DNA from 2 places in the Peptococcus simiae genome. Region 1 is predicted to be linked to the other one. Evidence: a T-box and tRNA genes for the amino acid it is inferred to sense, from the RefSeq annotation. Region 1 holds a T-box; the other holds one or more tRNA genes.
What was found. A T-box is a leader RNA that pairs with one kind of tRNA and senses whether it is charged. The one in region 1 lies ahead of ACKQTC_RS01780 (valine--tRNA ligase), so its partner is inferred to be a tRNA-Val.
Positions count from the first base shown of each region.

Region 2: it encodes a tRNA-Val, which carries the amino acid that the T-box ahead of ACKQTC_RS01780 (valine--tRNA ligase) is inferred to sense. The anticodon was not compared.

Region 1 is NZ_JBJUVG010000002.1:64,691-74,930, forward strand. Features, by position in the region: gene ACKQTC_RS01745 (DUF2905 domain-containing protein) at 1-57, shown strand, start outside; gene queA (tRNA preQ1(34) S-adenosylmethionine ribosyltransferase-isomerase QueA) at 70-1,098, shown strand; gene tgt (tRNA guanosine(34) transglycosylase Tgt) at 1,107-2,216, shown strand; gene yajC (preprotein translocase subunit YajC) at 2,245-2,622, shown strand; gene secD (protein translocase subunit SecD) at 2,777-4,045, shown strand; gene secF (protein translocase subunit SecF) at 4,045-4,917, shown strand; gene ACKQTC_RS01775 (ECF transporter S component) at 4,939-5,544, shown strand; T-box leader at 5,583-5,780, shown strand; gene ACKQTC_RS01780 (valine--tRNA ligase) at 5,817-8,462, shown strand; gene ACKQTC_RS01785 (twin-arginine translocase TatA/TatE family subunit) at 8,574-8,765, shown strand; gene ACKQTC_RS01790 (twin-arginine translocase TatA/TatE family subunit) at 8,762-9,061, shown strand; gene tatC (twin-arginine translocase subunit TatC) at 9,079-9,810, shown strand; gene ACKQTC_RS01800 (PRC-barrel domain-containing protein) at 9,823-10,240, shown strand, end outside.
Region 2 is NZ_JBJUVG010000014.1:9,268-19,507, forward strand. Features, by position in the region: gene folD (bifunctional methylenetetrahydrofolate dehydrogenase/methenyltetrahydrofolate cyclohydrolase FolD) at 1-211, shown strand, start outside; gene ACKQTC_RS08135 (hypothetical protein) at 208-756, shown strand; gene ACKQTC_RS08140 (Ppx/GppA phosphatase family protein) at 768-1,718, shown strand; gene ppk1 (polyphosphate kinase 1) at 1,681-3,858, shown strand; gene ACKQTC_RS08150 (glutamine--tRNA ligase/YqeY domain fusion protein) at 3,881-5,548, shown strand; gene ACKQTC_RS08155 (lysophospholipid acyltransferase family protein) at 5,553-6,302, shown strand; gene ACKQTC_RS08160 (MurT ligase domain-containing protein) at 6,286-7,614, shown strand; tRNA gene ACKQTC_RS08165 (tRNA-Val) at 7,752-7,825, shown strand; gene ACKQTC_RS08170 (DUF2156 domain-containing protein) at 7,994-8,908, shown strand; gene ACKQTC_RS08175 (GNAT family N-acetyltransferase) at 8,901-10,055, shown strand; gene ACKQTC_RS08180 (DAK2 domain-containing protein) at 10,190-10,240, shown strand, end outside.

The DNA.
Region 1 (10,240 bases):
GTTTCTTGTATTGTCATTAGTGTGGTTCTAAGCTTGCTAATGCGCTTATTAAGATAGGTGGCAGTGATTGTGTTAAAAACGTCAGACTTTGACTATGATCTACCGGAAGAACTGATTGCCCAGCACCCCTTAGACCAGCGAAGTGCATCGCGATTGATGGTCCTGGATAAGGATACGGGGAAGGTGACCCATCATCATTTCTATGATATACTAGACGAGTTAAACGCTGGTGATATCCTGGTCTTGAATACGACTAAGGTCATCCCTGCCCGGCTCATTGGGCAGAAGCTAGGGGGAACGGCAGCGGTAGAAGTCCTGCTCTTGAAGCGGTCTACCGACTGGCCAGACTCTTGGGAATGCCTGGTCCGGCCGGGTAAACGCCTCAAACCCGGGGCCCGGATTAGCTTCGGCGATGGCCGTTTAGAGGCGGAAATCGTTGGCGTCACTGATGCCGGGCGACTCGTGGCCTTCCACTATGAGGGGATTTTTGAAGAAGTCCTGGCAGACCTGGGCACCATGCCCCTGCCCCCCTATATTCATGAAAAGCTGGATGACCCCAATCGCTATCAGACGGTTTATGCCCAGCAGAGTGGGTCAGCGGCCGCCCCAACGGCAGGTCTCCATATGACCAGCGCGCTATTAGCGGCGATTAAAGCCAAGGGCGTAGACATCTGCGAGGTCCTTTTGCATGTTGGCCTGGGCACCTTTCAACCGGTTAAGGAAGAGGATGCCATGGCCCACCAGATGCATAGCGAGTTTTATGAAGTGACGCCCCAGGCAGCTGACCAACTCAACCGGGCCAAAAGTGAGGGCCGGCGGATTATCTGCCTGGGAACGACCAGTGTCCGTACCGTTGAAAGTGCTGTAGAAGCGGGAAAAGTGAAGGCAGGGAGGGATTGGACGAATATTTTTATTTATCCTGGGTATACCTTTCAAGTAACCGATGCCCTGATCACCAACTTTCACCTGCCCAAGTCCACCCTCCTGATGCTGGTCTCTGCTCTAGCCGGCAGGGAGACCATCTTAAAGGCCTACGAAGAAGCGGTGGCCGCGCGATATCGGTTTTTCTCTTTTGGCGATGCGATGTTTATTCGATAGGAGGACCAATGGCATTTGAATTTGAACGGTTACAGGATACATCGGATTCCAAGGCGCGGTTAGGCCGGCTGCATACCCCCCATGGGGTGATTCAGACCCCAACCTTTATGCCGGTAGGAACCCAGGCGACGGTCAAGACCCTGTCGCCTGAGGAAGTCAAGGCAGCCAAGAGTCAGATTATCCTGGCCAATACCTACCACTTATACCTCCGGCCCGGCCACGAGCTGGTAAAAAAAGCCGGGGGCTTGCACCAATTTATGAATTGGCAGGGGCCCATCCTGACCGATAGTGGTGGTTTCCAGGTCTTTAGCCTGGGGGCCCTCCGTAAGATTACGGAAGAAGGAGTTCTTTTCCGGTCTCACTTGGACGGATCCAAGCACCTCTTTACACCGGAATCGGTCATGGCCATTGAAAACGCCCTGGGGGCAGATATTATCATGGCCTTTGATGAATGCACCCCGGCCGATGCGGATGAAGCTTATGCCCGCCAGTCCATGGAGAGGACCCACCGCTGGCTGAAGCGGTGTGCAGCTGCCCATGAAAATGAGGGCCAGGCCCTGTTTGGCATTGTCCAGGGGGGGATGTTCCCTGACCTCCGCCTGGAAAGTATCCACCGGACCCTGGAAGTAGACCTGCCGGGCTATGCCATTGGCGGTCTCTCTGTTGGTGAGCCGAATGAAGTTATGTATGACATGCTCGATCGCACAGCAGATGAACTTCCGAAAGACAAGCCCCGCTACTTGATGGGCGTTGGCAACCCGGATAACCTGGTAGAAGGGGTCGGCTACGGGATCGACATGTTTGACTGCGTCCAAGCCACCCGGATTGCCCGGCACGGGGCATTCTGGACCCCCTTTGGTCGAGAAAATATCCGGAATGCGAAAAATGAAGACGACTTTAGCCCCCTACAGGAAGGCTGTCAGTGCTACGCTTGCCAGCATTATTCCCGGGCTTATATCCGTCACCTCGTCCAGGCAAAGGAAGTCTTTGGTATCCGGCTCTTGTCTGTACATAATATCTATTATCTCAACCAATTGATGGAGGATCTAAGAGAGGCCCTACGAGATGACCGCTACCAGGCTTTTCGGGCGCGCTTCTTTGATCAATATAGTGTTTAGTGATGAAATGAAGGTTTAGGAGGAGACTATGACAATTTTTGCAACAAACGCTGCCGGCGGCAGCATCACCCTGATTTGGCTGGTGGCTATGTTTGGGCTCTTGTACTTTTTCGTCATGCGGCCCCAAAAGAAACAGATGAAACTGCGGAATGATATGCTGGCCAACTTAACTGTCGGCGACCATGTCGTTACTGCTGGTGGGATTACCGGCTATATTCGTGCCCTGACCGATGAATATGCTTATGTTGAAATTGCTGAAGGGCTAACCGTTGAATTAACCCGTCAGGCCATCAGCACCGTTTTAGAGAAAAATGGCGCAGACACCGTTGTTGTTGATGCGGAAACGTTTGAAGCCATTGAAGAAGAAAAGGTTGCTGACGACGTTGAGGCAGATGACGAAAAATAATCAAATGAGGCTGTCTAGCATAAAAGACGCAAAACCTGAGGTTTCGCGTCTTTTTTATCATTTAAGTAAAAGCTGGAGGGGGCAAAGGCTTGCCAACTCAAGCTTTCAGGTCTATAATGACCTTTGTCTATAATATAATTTGGGAGGGATTTTTTTGAAACGGCGAGGTTTAGCCATCGTCGCTGCTGTTGTAGTTCTTTTGGCAGTAGCGATTGTGGTTCTGTTACCGGTGTACAAGAGTCATGCCAACTTAGGGCTTGACTTACAAGGAGGCGTCCAGATACGGTTGGAGGCACCTAAGGGCACCACAGATGAAGAAATGCAGGATGCAATGGGGGTTATTTCCAACCGGGTTAACGGTTTAGGGGTAACTGAACCGGAAATCAGACGCGAAGGGACCAACCGCATCGCTGTTGAGCTACCCGGGATCGAAGATACGGAAAAGGCCATTGAACTCATTGGCACCACTGCTAAATTGGAATTTGTTCGGGCCGATACCGGTGAAGTGGTCTTAAACGGGTCACAGCTAAAGAATGCATCGGCCATTACCAATGACAAGGCCATCCAGGCCGGCGACCAGTTTGGCGTCAGCCTGAAATTCAAGAAAGATGGGGCAGATGCCTTTGCCAAGGCCACCTCTGACCTGGTAGCTAAGTTCCCGACCGGGAGAGACCCTCAACGGGTTATCCGGATTGAACTCGATGGTCAGCCAATCTCATCACCTTTCATCCAAGAACCGATTACCAATGGTGAAGCCAGTATTAGTGGTGGCTTCGAAAGCTTAAACGACGCTTCTAACTTAGCCATGCTTTTAAATGCAGGGGCCCTGCCCGTTAAGCTGGAAGTCGTTGAACAAAATACTGTCGGGGCGCAACTGGGGCCTGACGCCATTCAAAAGAGTATTAAGGCTGCAATTATTGGGAGTATTTTATTAGCCCTCTTAATCCTGGTCCTCTATATCCGACCCGGGGTCATTGCCTGCTTATCCTTAGTGCTGTATGCCCTCTTACTTGCCGGCACGCTGATTTTGATTCGGTCTACGATTACCTTACAGGTCATCGCAGCCTTCCTTTTATCTGTTGGGATGGCAGTCGATGCGAACGTGCTCATCTATGAGCGGATCAAGGAAGAGTTACGGCAAGGCAAAACGGTCCGGGTGGCAACGAAAGCAGGTTTTGAAAAAGCCTTCAGAACCGTTATTGACTCAAATGTAACAACATTAATTGCCGGGGTTGTTTTGATTGTTTTAGGCACCGGGGAAATTCGTGGCTTTGCTATTACGCTCTGCATTGGGATTGTTATCAGCTTGTTTACAGCCATCACTTTCACCCGCTTTATTTTGAACCACCTCATCTCTAGTGGCGTAGTTAAGGGGCCTGAATTTTATGGCGTTAAACGCATCGCTAAGGAGGAGGGGAGATAATGAAAAAGTTTTATTTCACATTCGTTGAAAAACGTAAAATATTTTATGCCCTCTCCATTATTTTAATGATTGCGAGCCTGGCATCGGTCCTGATTCAAGGGATGAATTTTGGGATTGACTTCACCGGCGGTACCAACCTGCACATCAGTGTCGATAAGCAGGTTAAGATTGCCGATGTTCGCCAAGCCTTAGAAAAGACCGGCCATGGCGGCGATCAGATTCAAGAATTGGCAGACGGGACTTTCCAAATCAAGACCCAGTTCATGCAACAGGACAAGCAAAATGAATACGTCAAAACCATCAGCGACCAACTCGGCAAAACCGAAGTTCTGCAGGCAACAGCTGTAGGCCCTACCATTGGCCAGGAAATCCTGCAAAAGGGGTTGATTGCACTCTTTATTGCCATGGTGCTCATGATTGCCTATATCACCGTCCGCTTCGAATGGCGGTTTGCCATTACCGGGATTATTTCCCTCTTCCACGACGTGTTTATTACTATCGGGCTCTTCTCCATCTTCCAATGGGAAGTGAACGTTACCTTTGTCGCGGCTATCTTGACCATCTTCGGTTATTCCATTAACGATACCATCGTTATCTTTGACCGGATTCGGGAAAATCTCGGTCGGGTCAAAAGGCAGGACCTGGCCCATGTGGTCAATGACAGTATCAGCGCCACCTTGCGCCGGTCACTGGTGACCTCCATCAGTACCCTGCTGCCCTTAATCGCAGTCTTCTTATTTGGTGGGGATACGACCCGCTACTTTGTCTTGGCCATGATTATCGGTATTGCATCCGGGGCTTATTCTTCCATCGGGATTGCGGCCCCCATGTGGTATGACTTCTCCATGGCCAGCAAGCGTAAACGCTTCTAAAAAATAGCTGAGAGCGTAAATATGAAAAAAACACAGCTTTTCACAACGAAAAACTTGGTGCGGATGGCCCTTATGGCCTCCATCGCAAGTGTGCTCATGTATTTTGAATTTCCCTTGCCCTTTTTGGCACCTGATTTTTACCGGATGGACTTCAGTGAAGTGCCGGTCCTGGTTGCCGGCTTTATGATGGGACCACTGGCAGCTGTTTGTGTTGAGCTCTTAAAAATCCTCATCATCTTTTTCATTAAAGGCAGTTATACTGCAGGCGTTGGTGAGCTGGCCAATTTCTTGACAGGTTGCGTTCTGGTCCTGCCGCCGGTCTTGTTGATGCAAGGCCAGCCGTCAAAAAAACGTTTGGTCGTTGGGTCGGTGGTTGGGGTTCTGCTCCTTATGCTGGCAGCAGGATTGTTGAACTACTTCCTGCTTCTGCCCCTGTATGCCAAGTTGCTCCAAGTTCCCTTGGAGGTCTATATCCAGGCCGGTGCAGCCCTCAATGGGCATATCGTTGACCTGAAGGGCCTCATTGTCCTTTGTGTTTTGCCCTTTAACCTGGTTAAGGGGGCCCTGGTGACGACCGTGGCAGGCATCCTATATGCCCGGATCGGCAACCAGCTAAAGCGCTATTGACCAATGACCGGGAATCGGTTACACTTTATAAAATAAAATGAATGCCGATGAAAAAGAGGAGTAGGGCAGGACTGACTTACCAGAGACCGGTGCAAGTGCTGGAAGTACCGGAAGAAAAGCTGCTCGAAGGTCGCTTTTGAGGTGGACTGTGGGAACAGTTCCGGTTTGTCTCGTTATCGACATAGAGGATCTTCGGATCGAAAAAAGGTGGTACCACGCAGACAGTCGTCCTTTTAGGATGGCTGTCTTTTTTTACATGAAAGGGGATATTTATGGCAAGAGAACTCGCTAAAGCGTATGATCCGTCAGCTATTGAAGAAAAATGGTATGATATTTGGGAAAAAGCCGGTTATTTTAAACCAAGCCGCGATGAAGAAAGGACGCCCTTTACCATCGTTATGCCGCCGCCGAATGTCACCGGCCGGCTGCACATGGGCCATGCCATGGATAACACCATGCAGGATATTTTAATCCGTTATCATAGACTCAAGGGGGACAACACCCTCTGGGTCCCGGGCACAGACCATGCCGGTATTGCGACCCAGGCCAAGGTAGAAGGCCTACTCCGGGAAGAAGGCTCCAGCAAGGATGAAATCGGCCGGGAGGCCTTCATTGACCGCTGCTGGCAGTGGAAAAATGAATATGGTGAAGCCATCACCCGGCAAATCCGGAAGCTGGGCTCCTCCTGTGACTGGAGCATGGAACGCTTCACCATGGATGATGTCTGCACCCATGCGGTCCGCAAGTCTTTTGCAGACCTCTACCATAAGGGACTCATTTACCAGGGGGACTATATTGTCAACTGGTGCCCTCACTGTGAAACGACGATTTCCGATATTGAAGTGGAGCACGAAGACCACCATGGCCAGCTCTACTATTTGAATTATTACACCGCTGACGGCAGCCAGCATGTGACCATTGCGACGACCCGGCCGGAGACTATCTTTGGGGACGTAGCCATTGCCGTTCACCCCGAAGATGACCGCTTTAGCCAGCTCATCGGTCAGGAAGTCCTGATTCCCCTGGCTGACCGGGCCATTCCTATTATTGCCGATGACTATGTGGATAAAGAATTTGGGACCGGGGCCCTAAAGATTACCCCCTCCCATGACGTCAATGACTTTGCTGTTGGCCAACGGCATAACCTGCCTTTCTGCGAAGTCATCGACGCAAAAGGCTATATGACTGACAAGGCCGGGGCCTATGCAGGGCTGGACCGGTTTGACTGCCGGAAAAAAATCATCCAGGACCTGGAAGGGACTAAGTACCTGCATAAGGTGGAAGACTACGATAACGCTGTCGGCCACTGCTATCGCTGCCATACAGCCATTGAACCCCGGGTCAGTAAACAGTGGTTCGTGGCCATGGAAAAATTGGTGAAGCCGGCCCTGGAAGCGGCCTACAATGGGGACATTAAATTTGTACCGGAGCGGTTCACTAAAATTTATACCAGCTGGCTGGAAAATATTCGGGACTGGTGCATCTCCCGTCAACTGTGGTGGGGGCACCGGATTCCTGTCTGGACCTGCCAGGAATGTGGGCATATTATTTGTGAAGCCCATGACCCTGATACCTGCCCGACCTGCGGGTCTAAAAAGCTCCACCAGGATGAGGACGTTCTGGATACCTGGTTTAGCTCAGGCTTATGGCCCTTCGAAGTCTTAGGCTGGCCTGAGAAGACCGCAGACCTGGACATGTTCTATCCGACCAGTGTCCTCGTGACCGGTAGGGATATCATCTTCTTCTGGGTGGCCCGGATGATTTTCGATGCCTACGAACTGACTGGCCAGAAACCCTTTGATGATGTCCTAATCCATGGCCTGGTCTTGGATGACCAAGGGCGGAAAATGAGTAAGTCTCTGGGCAATGGCATTGATCCCCTGGAAGAAATCGAACGTTATGGGGCAGATGCCTTACGGATGACCCTGGTTACCGGGACAACGCCGGGTAACGACACCCGTTACCGCCAGGAAAAAATCGAAGCCTCCCGGAACTTTACCAATAAACTTTGGAATGCTGCCCGTTTTGTTCTGATGAACCAGCCGGAAGACCAGTCCGTCCTCAAGGGTGACTTCCAGCCCCGTCACCTGTATGACCGCTGGATTGCGACTCGTCTGGCCAAGGTCGCTGTCCATGTGTCTGAATCCCTGGACCACTATGAACTGGGTGAAGCCACCCGGGCGATTACAGACTTCATCTGGGATGAATTCTGTGACTGGTATATTGAGTTGGCCAAGCCCCGTCTATATGGGAAACACGGCCTCGAGGCCCAAGTGGAGGCCCAGCAGGCATCGGCGATTGTCTTAAGAGAAGCCCTCCTACTCCTGCACCCGATTATGCCCTTTATCACAGAAGAAATCTGGCAACAGTTGCCCCATGAGGGGGAAAGTATCATGATTGCCGACTGGCCTCAAATCGAGACCTGGCTTGATGATCAGGCAGAAGCTGACATGACCCTGGTGATGGATGCCGTTAAGGCGGTCCGTGGCCTCCGCCATGATATGAATGTACCGACCGGTAAACGGGCTCCCATCCACCTGGTCATTACTGACCCAGGCCTTCGGGAGTTATTCGAAGACCAGCAGGAAGCCTTCCAGCTTTTAGCCTTTGCCTCTGATGTGAAGGTCGGGGCAGACAATGACTTGACCGAACAGGCTGTCAGTGCAGTGACCGGGTCTGTCCAGATTTTACTGCCCATTAAAGAGCTGCTGAACCTGGAAACGGAAATTGCCCGGATGGAAAAAGAAGAGAAACGCCTCCAGGGAGAAATCAAGCGCCTGGAAGGAAAACTAAACAACCAGGGCTTTGTGACCAAGGCCCCGGCTGAAGTGGTCGACCAGGAACGGGAAAAACTGACCACCTACAAGGGTGAATTGACAACTGTTGAAGACCGGCTGGATATGCTGAGAAATTTATAATCTTGTTGCAGTAGCGGTCTCGTGATATGATAAAATAACTTGGCAGCGGCACACCTGAGCAGGTGTGCCCAGGCTGCTACTTTTAGGTGAGGTGAAAAAATGATAACCGGTATGATTAGTAGTATGGAACTGCTCCTGGTCATTGTTGTCGCCTTAGTGGTCTTTGGCGGGTCGCGCCTGTCGGGTGTAGGCAAGTCTTTAGGGCAATCCGTCCGGGAGTTTAAAGAAGAAGTTTCCCAAGATGGTAAGCATGACGGTACAGAGGAAGACAAGGATCAAGACCATAAGGACGAAAGCAAATGATCTCTGGGGCAATCGGTTTCGGTGAATTAATCCTTATTTTGCTGGCAGCTGTCCTGGTCCTAGGGCCGGATAAGGCGCCACAAACGGCCCGCCAATTTGGCCGGGTTGTCAGGGAGTTCCGCCAAACCATCAATGGCGTCACCGATGATTTGAAAAATGATTTAACGGATGGCCTGGACCCGGATGAAATCAAGGGCGATATGGACGCTGTCCGTCGCGGCCAAGAGGCCAGCCATGACTTTATTCGGGACCTTATCAAGGAGCCGGATACACAGAAAAAGGATAAGGACCAGTAAAGGAAGTGAGGGAGCCAATGGCCGATAAGGAATTACCGCTATCCGCGCACTTTAAAGCCTTGCGCCGTGTTATTCTGGTGAGCGTCATAGCTGTTGGCTTAACCAGCTTACTCTGCTTTGGCTTGTGGCGGGAGCTCTTAATGGGCTGGCTGACAGCACCCATTCAGGCCGAGGGACAGAAGCTGATTTTTATCGGTGTCTCTGAAGGCTTTATCGCCTACTTTAAAGTCAGTCTCATGGCAGGGCTTGTCCTGGCCAGTCCGGTTGTTGTTTGGCAGGTTTTTTCTTTTATCCTGCCGGCCCTTTATAAAAATGAACGGGTTTTGGTGTTGACAGCCAGCCTGGTGGGCACCCTCTTATTTTTAGCCGGCCTTGCTTTCGGGTATATATTGGTATTGAAGCCGGCACTTGGTATTTTGCTTTACCAGTTTGGGGGCAATTTTGAACCCCAAATCACAGCAAACTACTACCTGGACTTTGTCGGCCGCTTTTTACTGCCCTTTGGCCTGATTTTTGAGATGCCCTTGCTGGCCTGGCTTTTAGCTAAAGCCGGCCTGGTCAAGGCTCAGTCTCTCAAGAAATGGCGGCGGTATGTAGTGATTATTATCCTCTTTTTGGCAGCTGTCCTCACACCACCGGATGTGGTCAGTCAACTGCTCTTGGCCTTGCCCATGCTGGTCCTCTATGAGGTATCCATTCGGATTTGCCAAGTGGTTGAAGCTAGGACGGCCCGGAAAAAAGCATCCTAGGAGGGGTCTAATATGCCTTCAAAAAAATATAGTATTCTATCCCTAATGGCTAAAGATATCATTGATATTCGGTCCGGTCGTCTGTTAAATGGACGGTCCCGCTGGTTATTCCATGAAGCCAAGCCTTCATTAACTGGCCTGGCCTTATCCAACCAGGGCTTTATTCCCCAGGCGGGGATAAAGGCCTATGCCGGTGACGTGGTTGTTATTGATGACATCGCAGAGGAAGGGGCCTTGGCGGGCCATGACCTCATTGGCCTGCCCATTATTAATGAAAAGGGGATTTTACTGGCAAAGATTATCGATGCCGCTATTGATGGAGAAGGCAAGCTCGTAGAACTCCTTGTTACCGGTGGCCGGCTGGAACAAGCACCCGGGCAACCGGTGGCCCTTGCCATGCGGGAAGACTGCCGGCTGGGTACGGATGCCC
Region 2 (10,240 bases), on a different contig from region 1:
TGGGGTGGTCATTATTGATGTAGGGATCAACCGCGACCAGGAGGGGCGGGTGTGCGGGGATGTGGATGCCGAGGCCTTCAAGGCGGCCGATAAGACCTGTAGCCTGACCCCTGTACCGGGCGGTGTTGGCCCCATGACCATCACCATGCTCTTAAAAAATACCCTTGCTGCAGAAGCGGCTATATTTGCACTAAAGGAGGGCAACCAATGACCTATCGTGAATCAGATGCGGAAATCCTGCTCTTGTGTGAAGACCTTATCAACTGTTTGAATGCTCATCCCGGCCTGACCGGGGCCACTGAGGCGGAACGGGAGGCCTCACCGATTGGCCGCCGGTTGGGCTTTCTTCGGAAGCGGATTGAAACCGAACGCCGGTTAATTGAAGAGATCAGCATGCCGGGACGGTTACTGATAGAGCATTTTTCTTTATTTGCCGGCAAAATGGATTATACCATCGGTTTTAGCTACGGTAATATTAAGACAGGCCGGGGGCTCCTCTCCGGGGTGCGGGTTGGTGAGTGGGGAACCATCACCCTGGATATCGGCGATGTCAGTGTCAACTGGCGGGATGCGGATGTCGGCTATATGTTTTACCCGGACCGGATCATTGTCCGGCCGAAAGACAGTGGGGAAGATGATATCACCCTATTTTTTAGCTACTCCTTTAAGTATGATGGGGACCTCATCTTGGCCTTCAAGGATGTAAAAGATGATGACCAGACCCTTTATTGGCACGACGATATGCTGGATGAATAAGTGAGGCTAAAATGAAATATGCGGTCATAGACATTGGCTCCAATACGATGCGGGCAGTTATTTATGAGGTCATTAATGATGACTTTGAAGTGGTTATTAATGAAAAAAACTTTGCTGAGCTGATCAGTTACATAGAAGACAACCTCTTAACCGAGGCCGGCATAAGCCGCCTGTGTCGTATTCTAAAGAAAATGCGGGTGCTTTGCGATGAGACCAATACCCAGGATATTCTCTGCTTTGCAACGGCATCCCTGAGATATATTGATAACCAAAAAGAAGTGCTGGAGCGGGTTAAAGAAGAAACAGGCATTAGTATTCAGCTCCTGGATGGTTGTGATGAAAGTTATTATGACTTTATCGGCCTGAGGGCAGCCATAGGGGAGCCCGAAGCCATTGGTTTTGACTTAGGGGGCGGCAGTGCCCAGCTCTTCTATTACCGGGATAACCGCCTGGTCAAGAGTATGAGTGAACCAATTGGGACTCTGGCCATGTACAACCAGTATGTCAAGGGCCTCTTTCCCAACTCCAAAGAGCGGAATAAGATCCGCAAGCGGGTGAGTAAGTCCTTGGAAAATGCTGGCGACTTTAAAGCTTTTAAGCAAAAACGTCTTTACGGTATGGGCGGAACGGCCCGGGCCCTGGCTAAGGTCCACCGCCACCTGGTCGGCAATGACCGGGCCATTGACTACAAGCTGACCCTAGAGGATATAATGGAGGTAGACCGCACCCTGAGTGATTTAGGTTTAAGCGGGATTAAGATTTTAAACCGGATTTTACCGGAGCGGTTGGTGACCTTTTTACCGGGTTTATTGATTATTGAAGAACTCATGAGACACGTTGGCGCAAATGAATTGGTGATTATTGGATACGGGGTACGTGAAGGATATCTTATTGAAAACGCCATTAATAAGGGGAGAGGTATAAATGAGTTCAGGGATTCCGACATCGTTATTTGTCAATAGGGAGCTCAGCTGGCTGGGTTTCAATGAACGTGTGCTAGAGGCCGCTGAAGATGATCGCCTACCGCTATTTGAACGCTTACGCTTTATTTCGATTTATGGATCTAATTTAGACGAATTTTTCATGGTCCGGGTTGGCGGGCTCACCGATGCTCTCATGCTCGGTGTGGAAGAAATAGACGGTAAAAGCGGGATGAGCATTGAAGAGCAATTGGCCGCTGTCTACCAGCGCGTTCGCGAATTGCTCCCCCGGGTAGAAGCTTGTTACCGGGATATTATTGCTGAATTGGCCAAGTATGACATCCATGAAGTAGACATGGATAACCTGACGCCCTATGATGAAGACTACCTGACCCGGTTTTTTGATAATAATGTGGCCCCCTTCTTATCACCGCAGATTATCGATAGCCACCATCCCTTTCCCTACTTTAGCAATAAGGAGCAATTTGTCGGTATTGCTCTGGAAACCAATAAGAAACGCCTTTTTGATTTCGGTGTGGTGCCGGTCTCTTATCAGAATTACCGCCGCTACCATATCTTTGAAAATGAAAGCCGGACCGGCTACAAGTATGTCCTCATGGCCCCCTTGATCATGCACTTTGCCCATAAGCTCTTTAAGCGGGATAAAATTAAGGAACGGTTCGTTTTCCGGATTACCCGGAATGGGGACTTGAAGGTAGAAGAGGCCCTGTATGACCAGGATATTGACTGGCGGCAACAGATGGAACAGCTTTTAAATAAGCGGAAACGGTCCCAGGCTGTCCGCCTACAATTATCCCAACACATTTCCCGAGAGCTCCAAGACTACCTGATGCAAAAGTTAGACATTGAGCCCCGGGCGGTTATGATTGCCGAACAGGTACCGGCCTCCCTGAGCCATGTCTACGACCTGACCGGTGAGTTGGCTGAAAAGTACCCGGCCCTGAACTATAAACCCATGCCGCCTATTATGCCGCCGGGCATTAAGCCTGGGGATTCCATTATTAAAAAACTGGATGACCAGGGCGATATTTTTCTCGCCTATCCTTATCATTCCATGAAGAGCTTCCTGGACCTGCTTGATGAAGCAGCCGTCGATCCGGAGGTAACCTCAATCAAGATTACCCTCTATCGGATTGCCAGTGGCAGTAAGGTGGCCCAGGCCCTCATCAAAGCCGCTGAAAACGGCAAGTCCGTTATCGTCTTAGTAGAACTCAAGGCCCGCTTTGACGAGGAACACAACATTGTTTGGTCCAAGCGGTTGGAAGAGGCCGGCTGCTCCGTTTTATACGGGATGGAAAACTACAAGGTCCATTCTAAGATTTGCCTCATCACCCGCCGGACAGGGCGGAAGGTCCAGTATATCACCCAGATTGGGACCGGGAACTATAATGAAAAGACCGCCCGGCAGTATACGGATTTTTCTCTCATCACCCAGAACCAAAAAATTGGTGAAGAGGTCAGCCGGGTCTTCCAAACCCTGCAAATGGGGGCCTTTGTCGATTCTAGCCAGTACCTCCTGGTGGCTCCGCTCCAAATGAAGAGCCGGTTCTTAGACTTTATTGATGAAGAAATTGCAGCCGCGCAAGCAGGTAAGCCGGCTCGGATTATCTTAAAACTAAACGGCCTTTCCCATAAAGATATGATTGAGGCCCTGGTCCGGGCTTCCCAGGCCGGGGTAGACATTACCCTCTATGTCCGGGGGATTTGCTGCCTGCGGGCCGGGGTGGAAGGCTATACGGAAAACATCAAGGTCAAGAGTATGGTTGGCCGCTTTCTGGAACACCCGCGGATTTATATTTTTGGCTATGGGGACCGGGAGAAAATCTTTATCGGGTCAGCCGACTGGATGACCAGGAACCTCCTATACCGGGTGGAAGTTGCGGTGCAAATTCTCGACCCGAATGTCCGCAAGATTATAATGGATATCTTAAGTATCTTAGCGGAAGACAATGTCTTAGCCCGGGTGGCCCTACCGGATGGCAGCTACAAGCGGCTCTATCCGGGACAAAACGAACGGGCCATTGACTCCCAGTACGAGCAGTATGCCTACTTCAAACAAAGGACAAATCAATACCAACCGCCGACCAGCAAAAATACGGCCAGTGGCCATCAGGACACATTTATAGGCCGGCTTTTGGCCTGGTTTAAAGGCGACCGGTAATTTTTTCATACAGAGGTGCAAGATGGAAGAGCAGATCATCACAAAGAATTTTATTGAACAAATTATAGACGCAGACCTTGAAGCGGGGATGGACGCTATTGCTACCCGCTTTCCACCGGAGCCCAATGGCTATCTTCATATTGGACATGCCAAGTCCATCTTCTTAAACTTTGGCCTGGCTAAAAAATATGACGGCACCTGCTTTTTGCGCTTTGACGATACCAACCCGATTAAGGAAGAGGATGAGTACGTCGAAAGCATCCAGCGGGACGTGGCCTGGCTAGGGGCCGTTTGGGATGGTGAGGTGCGGTTTGCATCTGACTACTTTGACGCCTTTTATGACATGGCCGAATCCCTGATTGAAAAGGGCCTGGCCTATGTCGATGACCAAACAGCAGAGGAGATGCACAAGCACCGGGGTACCTTGACGGAGCCCGGGGTTGAAAGCCCTTATAGAGACCGGTCTGTCGAGGAAAACCTTAGCCTTTTCCGGCAAATGCGGGACGGGGCCTTTGCCGATGGGGAAAAGGTCCTTCGGGCTAAGATCGATATGGCCTCTCCCAATATGAATATGCGGGACCCGGCCATTTATCGGATTCTACATGCCAGCCACCATCGGACCGGGGACAAGTGGTGCATTTACCCCATGTATGATTATGCCCACCCCCTGGAAGACGCCATAGAAGGGATTACCCATTCCCTTTGCACGCTGGAATTTGAAGACCACCGGCCCTTATATAACTGGTTTATTGACCACCTGGCCGATAGCCCCCACTTGAAGAGCAAACCCCAGCAAATTGAATTTGCCCGCTTGGAAATTGAAAACACTATGACCTCTAAGCGTCGCTTGAAAGCCCTTGTTGACGCCCAGTTGGTTGATGGCTGGGATGACCCCCGGTTGCCGACCATTAGCGGGCTCCGCCGTCGGGGTTATACGCCGGCAGCCCTCAAAGAATTTTGCCAACGGATTGGTGTGGCCAAAACCAACAGCATTGTGGAGCAAAACTACCTGACCTTCTGCCTGCGGGAAGACTTAAACCGGGTGGCTCCCCGGGCCATGGCAGTTTTAAATCCCTTGAAACTCACCCTGACCAATTACCCGGAAGATCAAATTGAATGGGTAGAGGGGGTCGTGAACCCTAACGACGAAAGCATGGGCACCTATCAAATCCCCTTCGGTAAGCACCTCTATATTGAACAGGAAGACTTTCGCGAAGAGGCCAACCGCAAGTACCACCGGCTCAAACCGGGTGGAGAAGTGCGGTTGATGTATGGCTATATCATCAAGTGCGAGGACTATGTCAAAGACCCGGAAACCGGCGAAATTACAGAAGTCCTCTGCAGCTATGACCCCATGACCAAGAGCGGGATGCCCGATGCAGACCGGAAGGTCAAAGGGACCCTGCACTGGGTAGAAGCCACTCATGCCGTTGATGCCGAAGTCCACCTGCTGGATGACCTGATGGACCCCGACCAGGCCGCCGACGCGGATATCCTGGACCGCTTTAACAAGGATTCCCTGGAAGTCCTGAAGGGTTGCAAGTGCGAACCCCGGCTGGCGGAAGCCCCCATTGGGCAGGCCTATCAATTTATGCGCAAGGGCTACTATTGCGCCGACCGGAAGTACCATACGCCGGAGGCCCCTGTCTTTAACCTGACAGTTGGCCTGCGGGATAAGTTTAAGGGTTAAGCGCATGCGGTATCTACGTGCGATTATTGTCTATACCTGGGCCTTGCTGGTGCTGGTCACCCGCTGGCCCTTATTGCGTGCTGTTGAAAAACAGAGAGAGGGCCAGTTCTCGGAAGCCATGGAGCGGATTCATGGTGTGGCCCAGCCTTTTGCAGGCCAAATTTGCCGCCTGGCCGGTTGTCGGGTAGAGGTAGAGGGCTTGGAGCATATCCCTGACGAGGGGTCGGTGGTCTTAATTGGGAACCACCAAAGCTTTTTTGACATTCCGATTGTCCTGGCCAGTGTCAACCGGCCAGTGGGCTTTCTGGCCAAGCAAGAGCTGGGGGAGGTCCCTATTTTTGGTCGCTGGACGGCCGGCATTGGCTCCATCTTCATCCCCCGGGGCGAATCCCGCAAAAGCCTTGAGGCCATTCTAAATGCGGTAAAAATGCTCAAGAAAGCGGCCCACCTCCTGGTCGTTTTCCCTGAAGGCACCCGGAGCTACCAGGGGAAAGTTGGAGATTTTAAGGCCGGGAGCTTAAAAATTGCTACCAAATCTGGCGCTCCTGTGGTACCATTTGCAATGGACGGCAGCTGGCGCATTATGCCTAGGGATATCAAGACCTTTACCCCGGGCACGGTGCGGCTTACCTTTCTGCCGGCCATTTCAGACGAGCTGATGGCAAGTAATGACACCAAGCTAATCGCTGATGCCTGTCGACAAGCCATTACAGCTCAACTTGCCGAGGGGGAAGACAATGAAAGTAAGAAGTAGTTTAGCAAAATTAAGTGGACAAATGACCAAGCAGGTCTTAACCATGGCCGGCCGGGACGGCAGCAGTCTGCCCGGTAAGGTTGCCCAAACGATTGAGCCCAATCTGTTGGCTGACCTGGCCGCCGGTTGCCGGTCCGTCGTGGTGACCGGAACTAATGGTAAAACGATGACCACAGCTCTGTTGGTTAAAGCCTTGGAACAGAAGTATCCTAAAGTTTTAACCAATGCCAGTGGGGCCAACATGCTCCAGGGGATTACCTCTACTTTTTTAACCTTGAAAAAGAATGAACAACCGATTGCTGTTTTGGAAGTCGATGAAGCCACCCTGCCCTATGTTACGGAAGCGGTCCAGCCGGAAGTAATCGTTTTTACCAACATCTTCCGCGACCAGGCTGACCGCTATGGGTCTACTGAAGGGGTCCTCGACCACTTACGCCGGGGGGCCCGGTTGGCACCAACAGCGACCATCATTGCCAATGGGGATTTACCGGCCTTTGCCCAGCTGAAGGTCAATAACCCGGTCCGGTATTATGGGTCAACCTTGGCCAAAGACCTACCCCAGCCCAGTACGGAAAAAGAAGATGACACCTGCCCTTCCTGTGGGGCCAAGCTCAGCTATTCGGAAAGAACCTATGGGAACCTGGGGCATTACCACTGCGAGGCTTGTGCCTTTAGCCGGCCCCAGCTGGATTTTACCCTGGAGGATGTGACGTCTGTCACCACCCACCGGGCTGTTGGGGTGGTGAATGGGACGACGGTTGAACTCAATACCGGGGGCTTTTACAACTTGTATAATGCCCTGGCCGCCTTTGCCGCTGCCAGTCATTTAGGGGTTAAGGCCCAAGACATTGTCGCCGGCCTGCGCCAAGTGGTGCCCCTAAGCGGTCGCCAGGAAGTGGCCCATATTGAAGGTAAGGAGGGGACCCTCCACCTGATCAAAAACCCGGTTGGCTTTAACCAGATTGTCCAGCTCCTGGCCCTGGAAAAGGATCCCTTTTCCCTGGCCATCCTGCTCAATGACCTACCGGCAGACGGGGTGGACACCAGCTGGGTTAATGAAGCGGACTTTGAAAGCCTGCTCCAGTTAACGGACCACCGGCCCATCCTCCTTGGTGGCCGCCGGACAGACGTTTTGCAAGACCGGCTCAGCCGGGCAGGTGCTAAGGCTGCAGACCTGAAGCTTTGCGACAGTGATGAAGCCTTGTGCCGGGCCTTGGCCCAACTGCCAACAGAAAAGGTGCACATTCTGCCGACCTTTACAGCCCTGGCTGACCTCCGCCGTGAGCTGGTTGCCAAGGGCTACATCCAATAAAGCTATTCTACCGTCGCCCGCTTGGGCGGCGGTATTTTCCTTTTAGGCCTAAAAATTTAGGAAAAAATTTATAAAATGAAAGTAAAACCTTGACAGACGGTTGGTAAATCCATATAATAATAGATGCTGATTGGTACGGGCGGTTAGCTCAGTTGGTTAGAGTATCTGCTTGACATGCAGGGGGTCGATGGTTCGAGTCCATTACCGCCCATTCAGTTTGCGGACTTTCGTTGAGACGGAAGTCCGCTTTTCATTTTATCTGTTTTTACCAATGCCTTTTTCAGGAGGGACCTGCTGTCAATAGGCATTTTTTTGTTTGCCAAAAGGCCGAAACGGTGATACAGATAGGGACTAAGACACAGAAGAAAAGAGGAGAAGCATGTTAGGTTTCAAGCAAATCGAGCTCTCTGATAAAGATATCCTCGATAATTTTTTTATCCAAACACAAAATCAAATTTCTGATACCACCTTTACCAACTTATACATGTGGCGGCGGTGTTATGCAGTGCGGTGGGCTGTTGTGGAGGGACACCTGGTCGTACAACCGAATGCTTGGGAAAGCAGCTGGATTTTACCCCCTTACGGCTACACGGAAGATGATGCGTCCTTTAAGGATGCGGTAGAGACTTTGGCGGAATCCTTCCATGATGACGGCAAAGACTTTGTCATCCGGGGGATTACCGATGCCGAAAAGGAACGGATGGAAGCCCTATGGCCGGCCCAGTTTACCTTTGAAGAAGAGCGAGACATTGCCGACTACATATATAATGGTGAAGACCTGCGCCAGCTCAAGGGGCGGAAGTATAGCAAAAAAAGAAACCACCTGAACGCCTTTTTACGGGAATATCCGGACTATGGATTCGCCGAATTAACCAAGGAGGACGTCCCGGAGGCGCTGGAATTCTTAGAATACTGGTATGGTGAACAAAACCGGAATGGAAACCTGTCTGACAGCTTGCTCTGTGAACGGGAGGCCATTTACGATGCCCTCATGGCTATTGATGAGCTGGCCTATTCAGGGGGCTATATCCGGATTAATGGTAAGATGGTGGCCCTCACCATGGGTGAGCGGGTCAATGAAAATACGGTGGTTATCCATATTGAGAAGGCCTTTGCCGATTATCGGGGCCTGTACGGGGCCATCAATAAAGACTACCTGAACCACTTTTGGCCGGACATTGAATATGTCAACCGGGAAGAGGATATGGGTCTTGAAGGCTTGCGTCATGCAAAAGAATCCTATTACCCGGCCTACCTTTTAATGAAGCACAAGGCTGTGTGGAAAAATGATTAACTGGGGAATTCGGCCGGCAGAAGCCCGGGATGGGGAGCTTTTAAAAGAGCTCTGGCGCTATTCCTTTCATAATGATGGAGAGGCCTTTACCGATTGGTATTTCCGGGCCTACCACCGCTTTTCAGAAACCCTGGTGGCCACTTCGCCCGCCGGGCAGGTGGTGGCCTCCCTCCAGTGTATAGACATGACCCTGAAAAATAAGGCGCAATCATTGAAGACGGCCTATATCGTAGGAGTCAATGCCTTCCCGGAAGTCCGGGGACGGGGGGCGGTAGGGGCCCTCATGCAGGAAGCCCTCAAGCGGTCGCCCTACACTGGACTCTTACTCATGCCCTTTGAGGGGAATTTTTATGCCCCCCTGGGTTTTCGCTATATGAACTACCATGGGCAAATCAGTGTGCCTATGGGGGATTTATATGCCTATAGCCAGAAGGCAGAGCTGACCTTTAAACGGTTTTCCTTAAAGGCAGCACCAGTCACTGACCTGGACCGGGTTTATAGCACCTGGCAGGGTCGCTACTATGCCTTCTACGTCCAAAGGGATAGCCGGCGCTGGCAGGCCCTCTTAGATGACTTAGCTGCAGAAGGGGGCTATGGGGTCATGGCCTATGCCCAAGGCCAGCCGGTGGGCTACCTCCTCTATAGCCTGCAAGAAAAAACCTTCTATATCCGGGAAATGGCCTACCTGTCAGACCAGGCCAGGGCCGGTCTTTACCACTATGTGACTGGCCACCGGTCCCAGCTGGGCACGGTCACCTGGTCGGCCCCCTTGGATGAGCCAGTCATCGACCAGCCGGCAGGGGCTAAGGATTATATTACTTATGAACCCTTTATGATGTGGCGGTTTTTATCCCCGGCCAGCCTGCCGTTTTTTGCCTCAAAGGAGCCGGAAGTCCCTCTGACCTTTGCCTATAAGGATAGCCACTTAAAGCGGATCTCCCTTTGGCGCTGGGAGGGCGACCGGGTCGAGCCCATTGACCAGGCTGAGGTGGACTTTTCCGTTACGCCCGAAACCTTGTCCGACTTGGTTTTTGGCCACCGGCGCCGGCTTAAACAAGGCTGTGACATCAAGGATGCAGAGGCCTTTGCAGCCTTTGGCGCCCTCTTTCCCAGTCGTCCGCTGGCCTACATCAATGAATATTTTTAGGGGATAACCCGGCTGTTGATGGGCGGGGCAGCATAGACAAGGGGTTCTTTTTTATGCTATAGTTTAGTATGATTGTTTACAAGAACGCTGCTCATGAGATGCCTTTCAAGGAGCAGATGATTCAGGAGGCAAATATGTCAAGCAACAAGCCCATCAATGGCGATCAATTTATAGAAATGATAGCT